Regions from separate parts of the Delftia deserti genome, predicted to be linked through region 1. Evidence: riboswitches for the same ligand, from Rfam matches in the RefSeq annotation. Region 1 holds a riboswitch; the other holds the start of a gene.
The links. A riboswitch is a leader RNA that binds a small molecule or an ion and turns the genes downstream of it on or off. The one in region 1 is predicted to bind cobalamin.

Region 1 (7,692 bases):
CAGGGGCGAGGGATAGGGCCAGGCGGTATCAGGCACGCGGAATTCGTTGAACCACACGCCTTCGAAACCCAGGCGCTCGGCGCGCTCGAACAGCGCCAGGAATTCACGGTGCCCGCCGCGCGTGGCGTCGCGCGTCCAGCCGGCCAGATCGATGCGCATGGGGTCAGTTCTCCTGTTTCAGCCGCGCGCGCAGCAAGGTTTGCGGGGGTGCGTCGATGCGCTCGAAATCCACGCCGAAGACGGCATCCAGCCCAGGCGCATGCAGCAGCTCGGCAGGGGCCCCATCGAGCGCAATGCGCCCCTGGTCCAGCACGATGACGCGCCCGAAGTGCGCCAGCGCCAGGTCCAGGTCATGCATGACCACCAGCACCAGCCGCTCGCGCCCGCGCTGCGCCAGCGCCTGCACCAGGGCCAGGCGGTGGCGCACGTCCAGCGCGGCGCCGGGCTCGTCGGCCAGCAGCACGGGCGGGTCGGTGGCCAGCACGGTGGCCAGCAGCGCACGCGCCTGCTCGCCGCCGGACAGCGTGGACCAGCGCCTGCGCGTGAAATCCTGCAGCCCGGCGCCGGCAATGGCCGCCTCGACATCACCCCGGCCCGCCAGCCTCATGTGCATGAGCTCGGACAGCGTCAGGTCCCAGTGCGGCGCAAAGCGCTGCGGCATGTAGCCCACGCGGCGTGCACGCTCGGCCACGGGCAGGGTTGCAATGTCTTGCCCGTCCAGCAGCACGCTGCCGGATGCAGGCGCCTGCAGCCCCGCCAGCAGGGACAGCAGGCTGGACTTGCCTGCGCCATTGGGTCCGACCAGGGCCACGGCGCCGCAAGCGGGCAGCTGCAGCGAGACGGCATCGAGCACGCTGCGGCCACGGCGGCGCAGCGTGAGGGACCGGGCCTTCAGGCATGGCACAGCGTCGTCCATGGCTTGATCGTTCATGCGGACCTCAGCCTGCGCGCCAGCAGCACGATGAAGAAGGGCCCGCCCGCCACGGCCGTGACCAGGCCCAGCGGGATCTCGGCCGGCGGCAGCACGCTGCGCGCAATGGCGTCGGCCAGCGTGACGATGATGGCGCCCGTGAGCGCCGACGCCGGCAGGGCCGCGCGGTGCAGCGGGCCCGCCATCCAGCGCGCGATGTGCGGCGCAGCCAGCCCCACGAAGGCCACCAACCCGCCATAGGCCACGGCCACGGCCACCACCAGCGAGCCGGCCAGCACGGCCAGCGGCGTGAAGCGCGCCACGTCCAGGCCGAAGCCCTGGGCCGCATCGGCACCCAGGCCCAGCAGGTCCAGTCCGCGCGCCAGCGCCATGGCCCCGGCCAGGCAGGCCAGTGAGGCGCCGGCCAGCAGGCCCAGCCCGCTCCAGGACGGCGTCTGTATGCCGCCCAGCACCCAGCTGAGCACCACCTGCAGGCTCACCGTCTCATCGGACAGCGCCAGCATCAGGAACGAGCGCAGCGCGCCCAGCACGGCCGCCAGCGCCACGCCGGCCAGCAGCATGCCGGCCGCATCGGTGGCACCGGCCACGCGCGAGACGGCCAGCACCAGCACGGTCGATCCCCAGGCGCCCGCAAAGGCCAGCACGGGCAGCGTCCATGCCTGGGGCAGGCCGAACAATAAATGCATGGGAACCAGCAAGGCGACAGTCGCCCCCAGCGCCGCGCCGCCCGAGGCGCCCAGCAGATAGGGCTCGGCCAGCGGATTGCGGAACACACCCTGGAAGATGGCGCCCGACAGGCCCAGCAGCGCGCCCACCAGGGCGGCCGCCAGCACGCGCGGCACGCGCCACTGCAGCAGCAGCCGGCTGCGCAGGCTGTCTTCGCCGCCCAGCGCGGCCAGCAGGTCGGCCGGGCTGGCCCATTGGTGGCCCGCGCAGGCGGCCAGCAACAGGCTGGCCAGCAGCAGCAGGACCGCACCGGCCCAGGGGCGCCACGCGGGTGGATATGAAAGGAAATTCATGCGGCCTCCCCGGCCCAGGCCGCAGGGTGCAGCCAGCGCGAGAGTTTTTCCACGCCGCCAAAGGTGCGCGGCCCGGGAATCAGGAACTCGGCACGCGCCACCGTGGTGGCCCGGCCGCCGCGCACGGCGCGCAGGTCGCGCCAGCCGCGCTGGCCGATCAGGTCCTGCATGGCCTCCTGGGTGCCTGCGAACAGCAGCACGTCGGGGTCGGCGGCCAGCACGGCCTCGGGCGAGACCTGGGGCACGGTGCCCAGGCCGTCCAGCGCGAACGAAGCGCCCGCGCGCACCATGGCCTCGCCCGTATAGGTGCCCGGCCGGGCCGCCAGCAGCATGCCGTTGCCCAGCCGGCCCGTGACCATGAGGGCACGCGGCCGGGGCTGGCCGGCCACCTGCCGGTCCACGCGCAGCAGCCGCGCTTCCTGCGCCGTGGCCAGCGCCTGGCCGCGCGCCTGCACGCCCGTGGCGCGGGCCACCAGGCGCAGGTTGTCCATCACCTCGGCCAGCGAGCGGCTGAGCAGCACCATCACCGGCACGCCGATGCGCTCCATGGGATCGACCAGCTGGTGCGCCGCCTGGCGCGCGGGCGTGACGATGACCAGGTCCGGCTGGCGCGCCACCACGGCGTCCACCGAGAACCCCAGCCGCCCGCCCACCTTGGGAATGCGCTCCACGCCCGGCGGAAAGCGCGTGAAATCCTCCACGCCCACCACGCGGTCCAGCAGGCCCAGCGCGGCCACCAGCTCGGTGTTGGAGGCAAAGATGGAGACGATGCGCTGCGGCGGCGCGGCAATCTCCACGCGCCGGCCCAGCGCATCCTGCAGCACCACCGGCCCGCCTGCAGCGACGGTGTCGGCCCAGGCCGCGGGCAGGCCGCAGGCCAGGGCCGCCGCCGCGCCCTGGCGCAGCAACTGGCGGCGCGTGGTGCTGGATTGCCTCATGCCATGGTCCTCAAAACTCCGCCTGCAGGCCGACCATGAGTTCGCGGCCCGCCATCGACGTTCCGCAGCCGCCGTTCTGGTACGCCGGGTTGGCGATGCAGGGCGCACGGTCCAGCGCGATGAAGATGGGATGGCGGTTCAGGTCGAACAGGTTGTTGACGGCCGCGAACAGCTTGACGCCCGGCGACACGCGGTAGTCGGCGCGCAGGTTCCAGATGGTGAAGGCGCCCTTGCGGTGGATGAAGGTGCTGCTGGGCTCGCCCTGCGGGATGAGCAGCGCCTCTTCCGTGTCGTACCACATGGGACCGCGCAGCAGCGTGGACAGCTGCAGGCTCCAGTCGCCCTGCAGCCGCCCGCTGCCGCGCCCGTAGCGCACGCCGGCCGAGGCCTCGTAGCGGTACATGCGCTGCACCTTGTCGGTATTGGCGGAGGCGGCCGAGCCCTTGTCCCGCATGCTGAAGTGGTAGTAGCCGCCAGCCCAGGCCTTGAGCTGGTGGCCCGTCAGGTCCAGCGCCCGCGCCAGGTCCATGTCGGCCTGCATTTCCAGGCCGCGCGCCACGATGTCGGCCGCGTTGTTGGCGTAGTCCGAGGTGTTGGTCGTGGCCCCGCGCGAGACGGTGATGATGCGGTCGCTGATGGTGTTCTGGAACAGGGCCGCATCCACGCGCCAGCCGGGCTGCTGCAGCGCGGCGCCGACCTCGATCTGGCGGCTGGTCTCGGGCTTGAGGTTGGGGTTGCCGAAGGTGCGGCCACCGCCGACGGCCGTGAAGTCCGAGGCCAGCTCGGTGGCCGTGGGCGCGCGGAAACCCGTGGAGGCCGCGGCGCGCAGCGTGAGCCGGTCCGTGGCCTTCCAGGTGGCGCCGGCCGACCAGGTGTGGTTGTCGTAGTCGCGCGTGCTGGCCTGGGCCAGGGCCAGGTTGGGCGTATCGTCGAAACGCGTCGTGCCCCAGGTCTTGCGCAGGCCGGCACGCAGGGTCAGGCGATCATCAAGCAGGGTCTGCGCGTCCTCGAAGTACAGCGCATGCACCTGCTCGGTCTGGTTGTTGTCGTAGGGCGCGACCTGGCCCGCGGGGCCGCCCGGCATGGCCACGCGCAGGCGGTCGGAGCGCAGCTTGCTGCGCTCCCAGTCAAAGCCCATCAGCAGGTCATTGGTCTGGCTGACACGCAGGCGCGGCTGAAAGCGCAGGCCCGTGGCGTCCAGCTGGCGGTGGTTGTAGTCGCGCGCCGTGCCGGGCACGGCGCTGTTGCCCGAGCGGATCACGGGCGATGCCCAGTTGAACTCATCGGTATCGACCAGGCTGTAGAGGTGGGTCGTCCAGCTCAGGCGCTGGCCGGGCAGTGCGCCCTCGTAGGTCAGGTCCAGCGAGCGGTTGCTGCGGTTGTCGCGGCTGTGGATATTGGCGCCCGATCCGCGAAAGCCCGCGTTGTAGATGCCGTCCGTGCGCAGCTGCAGCTCCACGCGGTGCAGCTCGTGCAGCTGCCAGCCCAGGGCGCCGCTGGCGCCGCGCCGCTTCCAGCCCGTGTTCTCCATGCGCGTGCCGCCATCGCCCGACTCGTAGTCGCCGCGCCCGCCTGCGCTCACGCCGAAGTACCAGTCGAAGCGGTCATTGGCGCCGGCCGTCTGCGCATCGGTGCGCCACAGGTCCCATGAACCGGCCTGGACCTGGGCGCGCGTGCCAGGCGCCGTAGCTCCGTTCTTCATGATGATGTTGACCACCCCGCCCATGGCCTGGCTGCCGTAGATCACCGAGGACGGGCCGCGCACGATCTCGATGCGCTCCACATCCGAGGGGCTGAGCTTGGACAGGTTGGCCGTGCCCGCGCGCCGGCCGTTGACCAGCACCAGCACCTGGCTGCGGAAGTCGCGCCCCTGGCCGTCGGTGGAGGCGCCGCGCAGGTTCATCGAGGTCTGGGCCGCCGTCCATTCGCTGAGAAAGCCCACGGCGTTCTCGGCCAGCAGGTCGGTGACCGAGCGCGCGCTGGAGCGCTCTATGGCCTCGCGGTCGATGGTCTGCGTGGTGCCCGCGATGCGGCTGCGCGCCTCGGGCCGCGCGGTGGCGGTCACGAAGACCGCATCCAGCGCATCGTCGGCGGAGTCCGTGGATCGCCCGGAAGCCGGCTCCTGCGCGGCGCCGGCCGCTGCAGCGCAGCTGGCCAGCAGGACGGCGGCCGCTGCGGGCCGCAGGCTGGAGACAAGAGGAAGAACAGAGAGAAGGCCGGAGGAATCGGCGGCCGAAGAAGCGAAGCGCATGCGTTGAACCCAACTGCCCCACTCACCCGCGGGGCCTATCGTCTGAACCACGCCGCACAGCGCGCACGCCGGAGCCGGCCACGGCAGCGCAGGCTGGGGCCGGACCGGACAGGCGCACTCCCGCGGCGTCCGAAAGCAATGCAGAAGGCCGGTATCCGGGCTTGCGGAACGCTGCGGCGCGCATCATGGGCGCGCTGCGGCAGGCATCCCCGCCTTCCCATGCCCGAGGAGGACACAGTGGCTTGCGGCGCGTGACCCGTGGGTGGCGCGCCAGCGTGGGGAGTTGTATTCCGCTGACCGTTGCGGGGGCAGCGCAGGCATTGCGAGCGGCCATCTCGATGGCATCGCGCACCTGCTTCCCGTTGAACCCCTGGCCGGCGAACGGCATGGGGCACCTTCAGCAACAGCGCACCGCCACGGCCCAGGGACCGCGCCGGCGCGCCAGCGGCGGATTATCGCTGATGGCGCCCAGCCCAGAAGCCCGGCACGCGGGCCAGCGCCCGCAGCGCGCGGCGGCTGCTGCGCGCGCTGGTGGCCAGGCGGGCCTGCAGGTAGCCGGCGGCGAACCAGGCGCGCGGGTCCGTGCCGGCCTCGGCATGGAAATGCGCGGCCGCCACGGCCATGTCGTTGTGCAGCCCCAGCGCGTCCTGGGCGGGCACCAGCGCCTCGGCAAAGCGCCGGCCCTTTTTGCCGGGCCACATTCCGGGCGCGAATTCCTGCGCAAAGTCCGCCAGGTAGCGCAGGCGCTTGAGCCGCTTGCGCACGCGGTGCTGCTGCGCCAGCGGCAGGCGGTCGAAGTGCCGGCCATCGCGCAGCACCTGGCGGTGCAGGCGCTGCAGGCGCCGCACCAGGTACTTGCGCGTGCCTGCGGCAGACAGGCTGGCCAGGCCGGGCTGCCGCTTTCCTGCGGGTGCCTGCGCCAGCGCATGGATCTCGGCCAGCGTCTGCAGGAACTGCGGCTCGCGCACCGCGGCGGCCGCGTCGGCCTGCCCGGCAGCTGGCACGGTCCATTCGCACAGGGGCGCATGGGCGTCCTGCAGCAGCGGCCGCACCACGTCGGCCAGGGTGCCGGCGTCGCGCAGCGTGCCAAGCTGCGCAAAGGCCCGGGCCAGGGGCTCATCCCATTCGGCGCGCATGCCGGGCGCCAGCCCCGCGCATTCGCGCAGCACGGTGCGCAGGCGCCGCAGGGCCACGCGCAGCTGGTGGATGGTCTCGGCATCGCTGCCACCGCCCTCCAAAACCGCCAGATGCGACTGCGCCTGGGCCAGGGCAGCAGTCAGCGCCGCACGCACAAAGCCGGCCGCATCGGGCCGGTCAGGGTGCTGCTTCGCAGGGGTGGACATGGTCAGGCAAGGAGATGTGGACGTTGCCGACGATTGTGGGCGCAGCCCCGCGCCAGGGTCAATCCGGGTTCAATCCGGGTTCAATCCGGGCGCACTCCGGGCTCAATCGGCGCCATTCCCGCTCAGGCTGTGCAGCACGGGCCGGGCAATGCGCACATAGTCGGCCGAGTCCAGCACGATGGAGCGGTCCAGCCGGCCCGCGTTGAAGGCGATCTCGCCAAAGCGCTCGACCAGGGCCGGGTCCACCACCAGGCGCACCTGCGGGTTGAAGGAGAACGGCGGCACCGATCCCATCACGCAGCCCGTGGCGGCCCGGGCCTCCTCGGGCGAGGCCAGCGTGGCCTTGCGCACGCCCACGGCCTGGGCCAGGCGCTTGAAGTCCAGCTTGCGGTCGCCGGGCAGCACGGCAAGAAACAGCTGCGCGCTGTCTGCCGCGTCGCGGCTCTTGCAGAGCATGGCCTTGGCGCCCTGGCCGGGCGCCGTGCCCCGGATTTCGGCGACCAGGTCGGAGCGGCCTTCGGCCGGATGTTCCAGCACGCGAAAACGCGCGCCCTGGGATTGCAGCAGGTCTACAAGGGTGTCGAACATGGTGGAAAGCACAAAGAAGTCATCTGGGTTTTGACATTTTGTCCAATTAAAAACAAAATGTCCAATATGAACGAACGAACCCCCGAACAGCGCCAGCTGCTGGAGCAGGTGGCCCAGATCGCCGAAGGCCTGGGCCAGACCTTCGCCCCGTTCTGCGAGGTGGTGGTGCATGACCTGCTCGACCCTTCCCATGCGGTGCTGGCCATCCACAACAACCTGTCGGGCCGCGAGGTCGGCCAGGGCGCGACGGAGCTGGGACTGGCGCGCATCCTGGACCCCGGCTTCGAACAGGTCATCGCCAACTATCCCAACCAGTTCGCCGACGGCCGCCAGGCCAAGAGCACGTCCATCGGCATACGCGATTCCGAGGGCCGCTACATCGCCGCCCTGTGCATGAATGTGGACCTGACGATGTTCCAGGGCTTCCAGGGCATGCTCAACCGCTTTGCCGCCGTCAGCGGCGACACCCCGGCGCGCGAAATGCTGGACCCCACGGGCGCCGGCGCAGGCGCCGACACGGTGCGCGCCCGCATCGACCAGTTCGCGGCCCGCCTGGCGACCACGCCGCGCGCCCTCAAGCCCGAGGAGCGCCGCGCCCTGGTCCGCGAACTCAAGGGCGCCG
Region 2 (7,692 bases), 4.7 Mb from region 1:
CGGCCGGGATGCGGCTCCAGCCGGGGCGGGTGGCAAAGCTGGCCGATGGCGTCTGCGGCGTGTGGATGATGAGTTCTGGCTGCTGGCGCAGCACGTATTCGGGCGTGATACGTGGAAAGGGCCCCAGATTGGGTGGCAGCACGTTGCGCGCGCCCAGGCGCTGCAGCAGCTGGCCGATGAAGGAGTCCGGCCCCGCCGCGTAAGGCGTGGCGTCCACCTCGAAATACACCTTCTGTCCGGCAGGCGCGTGCGCAGCCAGCGCCCTGGCCTGCTGGTCCACCTCGGCCTGCATGCGCGCCAGCAAGGCGCTGGCGCGCTGCACCTGCAGCAGTTGGTCGAGCTTGTTCAGCACCTGCTCCAGCTGCGCCATGTCGTTGGCATCCAGCGCCAGCACGGGAACGCCGAAGCGCTCCAGCTGTGCGATGACGGGTGCGGAATACGCCATCAGCACCACGTCGGGCCTGAGCCGCACGGTGGCCTCCACCAGCGGGGCAAAGGTGTGGCCCAGCTTGGGCAGGGCGGCCACGCGCGCCGGGTGGTTGGAGAATTCGTCCACGCCCACGATGCGCTCGCAGGCTTCCAGCGCGCACAGCGATTCGGTCAGCGAAGGCAGCAGCGAGACGATGCGCTGTGGCACGCGCTCCAGGCGCACCTGCCGCCCACGCATGTCGGTGACGGTGTAGGCGGCGGTTGCCCCGCCTGTTCCCGCATTCGCCGCCTTTTGCGCAAAGGCATTGCCCACGCCGCCTGCGCAGGCCAGGGCGGCGGTCAGCAGCAGGATGCGGGGCAGGCGCGAAAGCAGGGGCAAAAGCAGGGGCATGGGGTCAGGGCAGAGGTGTCCAGCGCACGCTGACGAACACGGTGCGGCCTGCGTTGGCATAGCCGCGCGTGGGGGCGTAGTCGCGGTCGGCGATGTTGTTGACACGGGCCAGCAGCGTCCATTGCCTGTTCAACTGGCGCTGGGCGTAGAGGTTGACCACGCCGTAGCCGCCCAGCTTGAAGGTATTCGCCTCGTCTGCGTAGCGGCCGCTGTACAGCTGGGCTTCGCCGCCCAGCGTCCAGCCGGCCGCCTGGGTGTCGGCATTGAGCTTGAGCATGCGCTTGGAGCGGTAGGGCAGCAGCTTGCCGGTCTCCAGGTTCTCGGGGTTCATGAAGTCCAGCGAGGCGCCCAGATTGGCGCTGCCCAGGCGCGTGCTGCCCGCCAGCGTCAGGCCGGTGATCTCCACGCTCTGCCAGTTGCGGTAGCAGTTGCAGGGAAGGGCGCTGTTCCAGTCGTAGGTGATGAGGTTCTTGAACTTGTTGCGGTAGACCACGGCCGAGAGGCGGTTGGCACCGGCCGCATAGTGCAGGCCCGTTTCCACGTTGGTGCTGCTTTCGGGCTTGAGGTCGGCCGCTGCCTGGCCGGTGAAGCGCTCGTACAGCGTGGGGGTTCTGAAGGCCGTGCCGGCCGATGCCACCCAGCGCCAGCGCTCGTCGATCTGCAGGCCGTAGCCCAGGCCGCCCGTAGTCTTGTTCTGCTGGTCGCGCACCTGGTCGTGGCGCAGGTTGGCGTCGAACTGGTGGCGCCCCTCCGTCAGGCGCCAGCCGGCCGACAGGGAGTTCTGCACGCGCCGGCTGTCGGTGTTCTGGGTCCAGGCGTATTGCGTGTCCAGCTTGTCCTCGCGGCGCTCCAGGTCGATGTTGAAACGGTGCTGGCCCAGCGTGAACAGGTTCTGCAGCAGGTAGTTGGTGGAGCGGCCCTTGGCGCTTTCGGGCGACTGGGTGTGGCGGTCGCTTTGGCTGTCGGTATGGGAGATCTGGACCACGCTTTTGTAAATGGCGTTCCAGCCGGCCTGCCAGCGCAGGCTGCCGGTGGTGTTCTTGACGACGTCGTAGTCGTCGAACGGCGGCGGGCTCTGGTCGTAGTGGGTGCGCAGGCGGCTGTGCAGCAGGCTGGCGTCGATCTGGTGGATGCCTGTCTTGTAGCCCGCGTTCAGGCCCAGCGAGGTGTTGCTGTAGCCATCCTTGTCCGGGTTGGGCGAGAAGGTGTTGCCGGGGTAGACGTCAAAGCCGTCGCTGCGCTCGTCAGCCAGGTTCAGCCCATAGGTGAAGCCGTTGGCCCCGCCCTGAAATCCCGTGGCCAGCTTGCTGCTGCCCTGGTTGCCTATGCCGGCCTCGGCATAGGCGCGGGTCTGGCCGTCCGCCCGCTTGGTGAAGATCTGGATCACGCCGCCCATGGCGTCTGAGCCATAGATGGCGGCGGCCGGGCCGCGCAGCACTTCGATGCGCTCTATCTGCGCCAGCGGCAGCGTGGACCAGACCGCGCCGCCCTGCAACTCCTGCGAGCTGTAGCGCACGCCGTCGATGAACACGGCAGTGTGCTGGTTGCTGGTGCCGCGCAGGTAGACCGAGGTGACCTGGCCTGGCCCGCCATTGCGGTTGATCTGCACGCCCGGCACCTGCGCCAGCAGGTCGGCCACGCCGGTGGCGCCGCTGCGGGCAATGGTCTCGGCGTCGATCACGGTCATGTCGGCCGTGACGGTGCGCAGGGACTGCTCGCTGCGCGAGGCGGTGACGACCACGGTATCGAGCAGGGAGGTCTGTGCGCGCTGCGCCTGTTGTGCCTGTGCTTGGGCCTGGCAGGCCAGCAGCGAGGCCGCAGCCAGGGCGGACAACGTGCGCAGTACGGGGAACGCCGAGGGCGAGCGAAGAGCGGCGCCAGGGGCGCGCGCGAGGGCGAGGGTGTGCATGGATGCGGACCAGTTGCGCGCCAGCGACCCCGCCGGCACGGAAACCAAAAAGACCGGCTGCGCTGCATGCGCGGCCGGCCGCCTGTTGGCCGGTATCCAGACTGGTGACGCACTCGCCAAGGCCTTCCCGGGCTGTACGCCCAGTGGCACGGGTTTGGCGGGGGCCGGTGCATGCACGCGGCGTTTCACTCACTGTTGCGGGGGCAGTACACGCGGGCGGCTTTATCTGGCCGCCCCATGTTTCCCGTTTAACCGCAGCCCCTGGGGCTGCTGGCACCAACGGCGGCGATTGTACGGCGGGGCGTTCAGTGAGAATGTAAAGCTTGCTTGACATGTCCGTGGATGGCGGCGCACAATGTCAAGCATCCTTTACATATTGCGAGAGACTTCCATGAATCAAACAACGGTCACCAACCGCCGCTACCAGAAGGAGCTGGGATTTGCGCTGCTGCTCTACATGGCGCTGCTTGTGGGGGCGCTTTTGCTCAGCGCCGACATGCAGGCCGGGGCCCTGCGCACGGCGCTGCTGCTCAGCCCCATGCTGGCGTTTGCGCTGGCCGTGCGGGCCATCGTGCGCCTGGTGCGCGATACCGACGAGTTCCTGCGCAAGTCCATGCTGGAGCAACTGGCGATTGCGGCGGCGGGTACGGCGGGCCTCACCTTCACCTACGGATTCCTGGAAATGGCAGGTTTTCCCAAGCTCAGCATGTTCATGGTGTGGCCCTTGATGGGCGCGCTCTGGGTGGCTGCCTCGGTGGCCCACTGGCTGCGCAGCCGATGAGCCGGCCTGCCAAGGTGGCCCTCCCATGAAAAATGACCCCCACGCTACCCTTGCTGAGCAAGGTCCGCAGCCCCCCGAGGGGGTGCTTTTTCATCTTGGGGCGGCCCGGCGATGAAAAATGACCCCTACGCTACCCTTGCTGCGCAAGGTCCGCTGCCCCCCAAGGGGGTGCTTTTTCATCTTGGGGCGGCCCGGCGATGAAAAACACCATCCGTGAACTGCGCGCCGAGCGCGGCTGGAGCCAGGCTGCGCTGGCGGACCTGCTGGGCGTGTCGCGCCAGACCGTGAACGCGATCGAGACGGGCCGCTACGACCCCAGCCTGCCGCTGGCATTCGCCATTGCCCGGGTGTTCGAGACCCGGATCGAGGCGATCTTCCAGGAGGGTTGAGCGCAGCGCTCAGGCCACGATCATGACCAGCAGCACCAGGCCCAGCAGGGCCAGGTAGGCCTTGGCATGCAGGGCATCGGGAATGCGGCCGATCAGCGGTGCCGCCAGCCTGATGCCCGTCCACGATCCGGCCGTCAGCAGCGCAAAGGCCTGCAGGTCCACATAGCCCACATGCCAGGGGCCCAGCCCCGCGCCTTGCGATGCCAGCATGTAGGCAGCGGTGCCCGCCACGGCCATGGGCAGGGACAGCGGGCTGGCCATGGCCGTGGCGGCCGCCATGCTGGCGCCGCGCCGGCGCATCAGCGGCACGGTCATCACGCTGCCGCCCACGCCCAGGAAGGCCGCGATCGCACCAATGGCCAGGCCCGCCGTGGCCGCCGCCCGCCGGCCCATGGGCTGCATGCCGGCGGCGGTGCCGTGCACGAAGCCCGGGCGCAGCAGCGCGTCGGCGATGGTCAGGGCCAGGTAGGCGATGAAAGCCCAGCGCACCCATTCCCCGCTGATCCAGGTGGCGGCCGCCGCGCCCGCCACGGCGCCGGCCGCGATGAAGCCGGCCAGCGGTCGCACCTGCTCCCACGGCAGGGCGCCCGCACGATGCTGGCGCAGCGTGGCCATGGAGGCGCCGAAAATCATCACGCAGGTGGAGGTGGCCACGGCAATGTGCATGGCCGCCTGGCCAATGGCGGAGTCCGCACCGTGGATGGTGGTCAGCAGCGCATAGAGCAGCGGAACGGCCACGAAGCCGCCGCCAAAGCCGAAGAGCACGGTGGTCACGCCGGCAAGCACACCGAAAGCCAGCAGCAGGAGAGGAAACACAGACAGTCCTTTGGAAAAACGAGCAAGGACTGAACCTTAGGATGCCGCGGTTTGGCCTGCTTTCGCGGATAGGTCAATAATCCTCGAATTCCTGCCAAAGCCTGCTGGCTGTTTTCCGGACCTTCCCATGCTCAACATCCCGCTGCATTCCGTGGACGCCGTGGCGCGCGATGTGCTGGCCATCGGCACCGACTACACGCCCGGCACCTTGCTGCCCACGCACAGCCACCGGCGCGCACAGTTTCTCTATGGCATGAGCGGGCTGATGGAGGTGGCCACCGACGACGGCGCCTGGACCATCCCGCCCTACAGCGGCGTATGGATTCCGGCCGGCAAGCCGCACAGCGTGCGCATGCAGGGCGTGAGCACGCGCAGCCTGTACATCGAACCGGCCGCCGCGCCCCGCCCGGGTGTGCACTGCGAGGCCCTGGTCGTCACCCCGCTGCTGCACCAGCTGCTGCTGTCCTGCGCCGACCTGCCGGCGCTGTACGACGAAGCAGGCCGCGACGGCGCCCTGGTCACGCTGGTGCTGCACGAGCTGGCCTCGGCCCGCAGCCTGCCGCTGTTCGCGCCCATTCCCCGCGATGAAAAACTGGCCGCCCTGTGCAAGCAGTTCCTGGCCCAGCCCAGCATCCGCGCCACGCCCCAGGATTGGGCACAGGCGCTGAACAAGAGCCTGCGCACCTTCAGCAGGTTTTTCCAGCAGCACACAGGCATGGCCTTTGGCGCCTGGCGCCAGCAGGCCTGCCTGCTGGCGGCGGTGTCGCGGCTGTCTGCGGGCGCCTCGGTCACGCAGGTGGCGCTGGACCTGGGCTATGACAGCCCCAGCGCGTTTTCCACCATGTTCCGCAAGGCGCTGGGGCGGGTGCCTTCGGAGCTGGTGAGCCGGGTCTAGGCGGGAACGCTGGCCTGGGCAGCCGTTTCCCGTGTCATGGCCCAGAACACCAGGGCCGCCAGGCTGAACGCCGCCCCTGCCACGCAGACGCCGTGCCAGCCAAACCGCGCGTAGGCATTGGTGGCAATCAGCGCCCCCAGCCCGCTGCCCACGGCATAGAACAGCATGTACAGGCCCACCAGCCGGCTGTGGGCCTGCGGGTTGCTGCGAAAGATCAGGCTCTGGTTGGTTACATGCAGGGCCTGGCCGCCCAGGTCCAGCAGCACGATGCCGGCGACCAGCGCCCACAGCGATTGCTCCAGCAGTGCAATCGGCGCCCAGGCCAGCAGCAGGATCACCAGCGCGCCCAGGCTGGTGCGCTGCGCGAAACCCTGGTCGGCCCAGTGCCCGGCACGGGCTGCTGCCAGTGCGCCGACCACGCCGGCCAGGCCAAAGGCGCCGATGGCCGTGAGCGACAGGCTGTAGGGCGGTGCGCTCAGCGGCAGGACCAGGGCGCTCCAGAAGATGTTGAAGGTGGCAAACATCAGCAGGGCCAGCATGCCGCGTGTGCGCAGCATGCGATCCTGGCGCAGCAGCTGGAGCATGGAGGCGAGCAGCTGCGTGTAGCTGGGTGCATGCAAGGGCATCGCCAGCCGGGGAAGTTGCCGCCACAGGGGCCAGGCCAGGGCCAGCATCAGCAGGGCCGAGCAGGCATAGACGCCACGCCAGCCAGCCAGGTCACCCACGGCGCCGGCAAACACGCGCGCCAAAAGCAGGCCGATGAAAACCCCGCCCTGGGCTGCGCCCACCACGCGCCCGCGCTCATGCGCCTGGCTGGCGCTGGCCGCATAGGCGATCAGCCCCTGCGTCATGGCCGTGCCCAGCAGGCCCACGGCCAGCATGCCCGCCAGCAGCAGAACGGCCGAACGCGCAGTGCCGACTGCCGCCAGGGCCAGCACCAGGCCCAGCAACTGCAAAAGCATGAGCCGCCGCCGCTCCAGCCGGTCGCCCAGCGGCACCAGCAGCAGCAGCGCCAGCGCACAGCCGGCCTGCGTGGCGGTGACCACGCCGCCCACGGCTGCATGGCTGATGCCGAAGTCGGCCGCCAGCGCCTCCAGCAGCGGCTGGGCGTAATAGACATTGGCCACGCTCAGGCCGCTGGCAGCGGCGAACAGCAGCACCAGGCTGCGCGGCATGCGGACCGTGTCCGGGGCAGGGAAGGTGTTCATGGGATGAATCCAGTTGCAAAACAAAACTGGTTGGATGCTAGTTGAACCAGTTTTGAAATGCAACCACAATGACGTCATGAAAGAAGACATCCGCCCTGACACACCGCAGCCCTGTCCGGTGGCCCGCTCCCTGGATGTGATCGGCGACCGCTGGTCGCTGCTCATCGTTCGCGATGCCTTCGATGGCATCAGCCGCTTTGGCGATTTCCAGCGCAGCCTGGGCGCGGCCCGCAATATCCTGGCCGACCGGCTGCGCCGGCTGGTGGAGGCCGGCATCCTCGAAACCCGCCCCGCCGCCGAAGGCTCGGCCTACCTGGAATACGTACTCACGGCCCAGGGCCTTGAGCTGTTCCCGGTGATCGTGGCCTTGCGGCAATGGGGCGAAGGCCATCTGTTCGCGCCGGGCGAGGCGCATTCGCTGCTGCTGGACCGCCAGACCGGCCAGCCCGTTGCCCCCATGCTGCCGCGCGGTGGGGATGGCCGGGCCTTGCTGCCGGGCCAGACCGTGGTTCAGAAAATTGGTTGATGGATATCCATGCTCTCTGCCTTCATATCACTCATCTACGTACAGATTTCTCCCGAGCGCCTGACGCTGAAGGATCCGAAGACCGGGCAGACCCTGTCGGAGGTTCCCGAGCTGGCCCTGAGTCCGCCGCCCCGGCGCCGGATTCTCGCGGCCGGCCCGCAGGCCAGGCTCGCGGCTGCATCGGAGCCTGCCGAACTCGTCAATCCCTTCGCCCACCCGCGTTCGCTGATATCGGACTTCATCCTGGCCGAGCAGCTTCTGAAGTACCAGCTCAGGCGCATGCATCGGCGTGCCTGGCTGGCGGCCTCCCCGCACATCGTCATCCATCCGCTGGGCGACCCCGAGGGC

Region 2: it holds a riboswitch for cobalamin, as region 1 does, so the genes downstream of both, ACFPFG_RS00710 (TonB-dependent receptor domain-containing protein) here and ACFPFG_RS23105 (TonB-dependent receptor) in region 1, are expected to answer to the same signal.

Annotation. Positions count from the first base shown of each region.
Region 1 covers NZ_JBHSIH010000001.1:4,837,895-4,845,586, reverse strand. Annotated here, with positions in the region: gene ACFPFG_RS23125 (LLM class flavin-dependent oxidoreductase) at 1-159, opposite strand, end outside; gene ACFPFG_RS23120 (ABC transporter ATP-binding protein) at 164-931, opposite strand; gene ACFPFG_RS23115 (FecCD family ABC transporter permease) at 928-1,950, opposite strand; gene ACFPFG_RS23110 (ABC transporter substrate-binding protein) at 1,947-2,888, opposite strand; gene ACFPFG_RS23105 (TonB-dependent receptor) at 2,899-5,139, opposite strand; cobalamin riboswitch at 5,269-5,553, opposite strand; gene ACFPFG_RS23100 (CHAD domain-containing protein) at 5,592-6,482, opposite strand; gene ACFPFG_RS23095 (YbaK/prolyl-tRNA synthetase associated domain-containing protein) at 6,585-7,070, opposite strand; gene ACFPFG_RS23090 (helix-turn-helix transcriptional regulator) at 7,137-7,692, shown strand, end outside.
Region 2 covers NZ_JBHSIH010000001.1:144,336-152,027, reverse strand. Annotated here, with positions in the region: gene ACFPFG_RS00715 (ABC transporter substrate-binding protein) at 1-820, opposite strand, end outside; gene ACFPFG_RS00710 (TonB-dependent receptor domain-containing protein) at 825-2,729, opposite strand; cobalamin riboswitch at 2,800-3,024, opposite strand; gene ACFPFG_RS00705 (hypothetical protein) at 3,121-3,510, shown strand; gene ACFPFG_RS00700 (helix-turn-helix transcriptional regulator) at 3,708-3,899, shown strand; gene ACFPFG_RS00695 (sulfite exporter TauE/SafE family protein) at 3,909-4,715, opposite strand; gene ACFPFG_RS00690 (AraC family transcriptional regulator) at 4,843-5,610, shown strand; gene ACFPFG_RS00685 (MFS transporter) at 5,607-6,818, opposite strand; gene ACFPFG_RS00680 (winged helix-turn-helix transcriptional regulator) at 6,895-7,344, shown strand; gene ACFPFG_RS00675 (rod shape-determining protein) at 7,354-7,692, shown strand, end outside.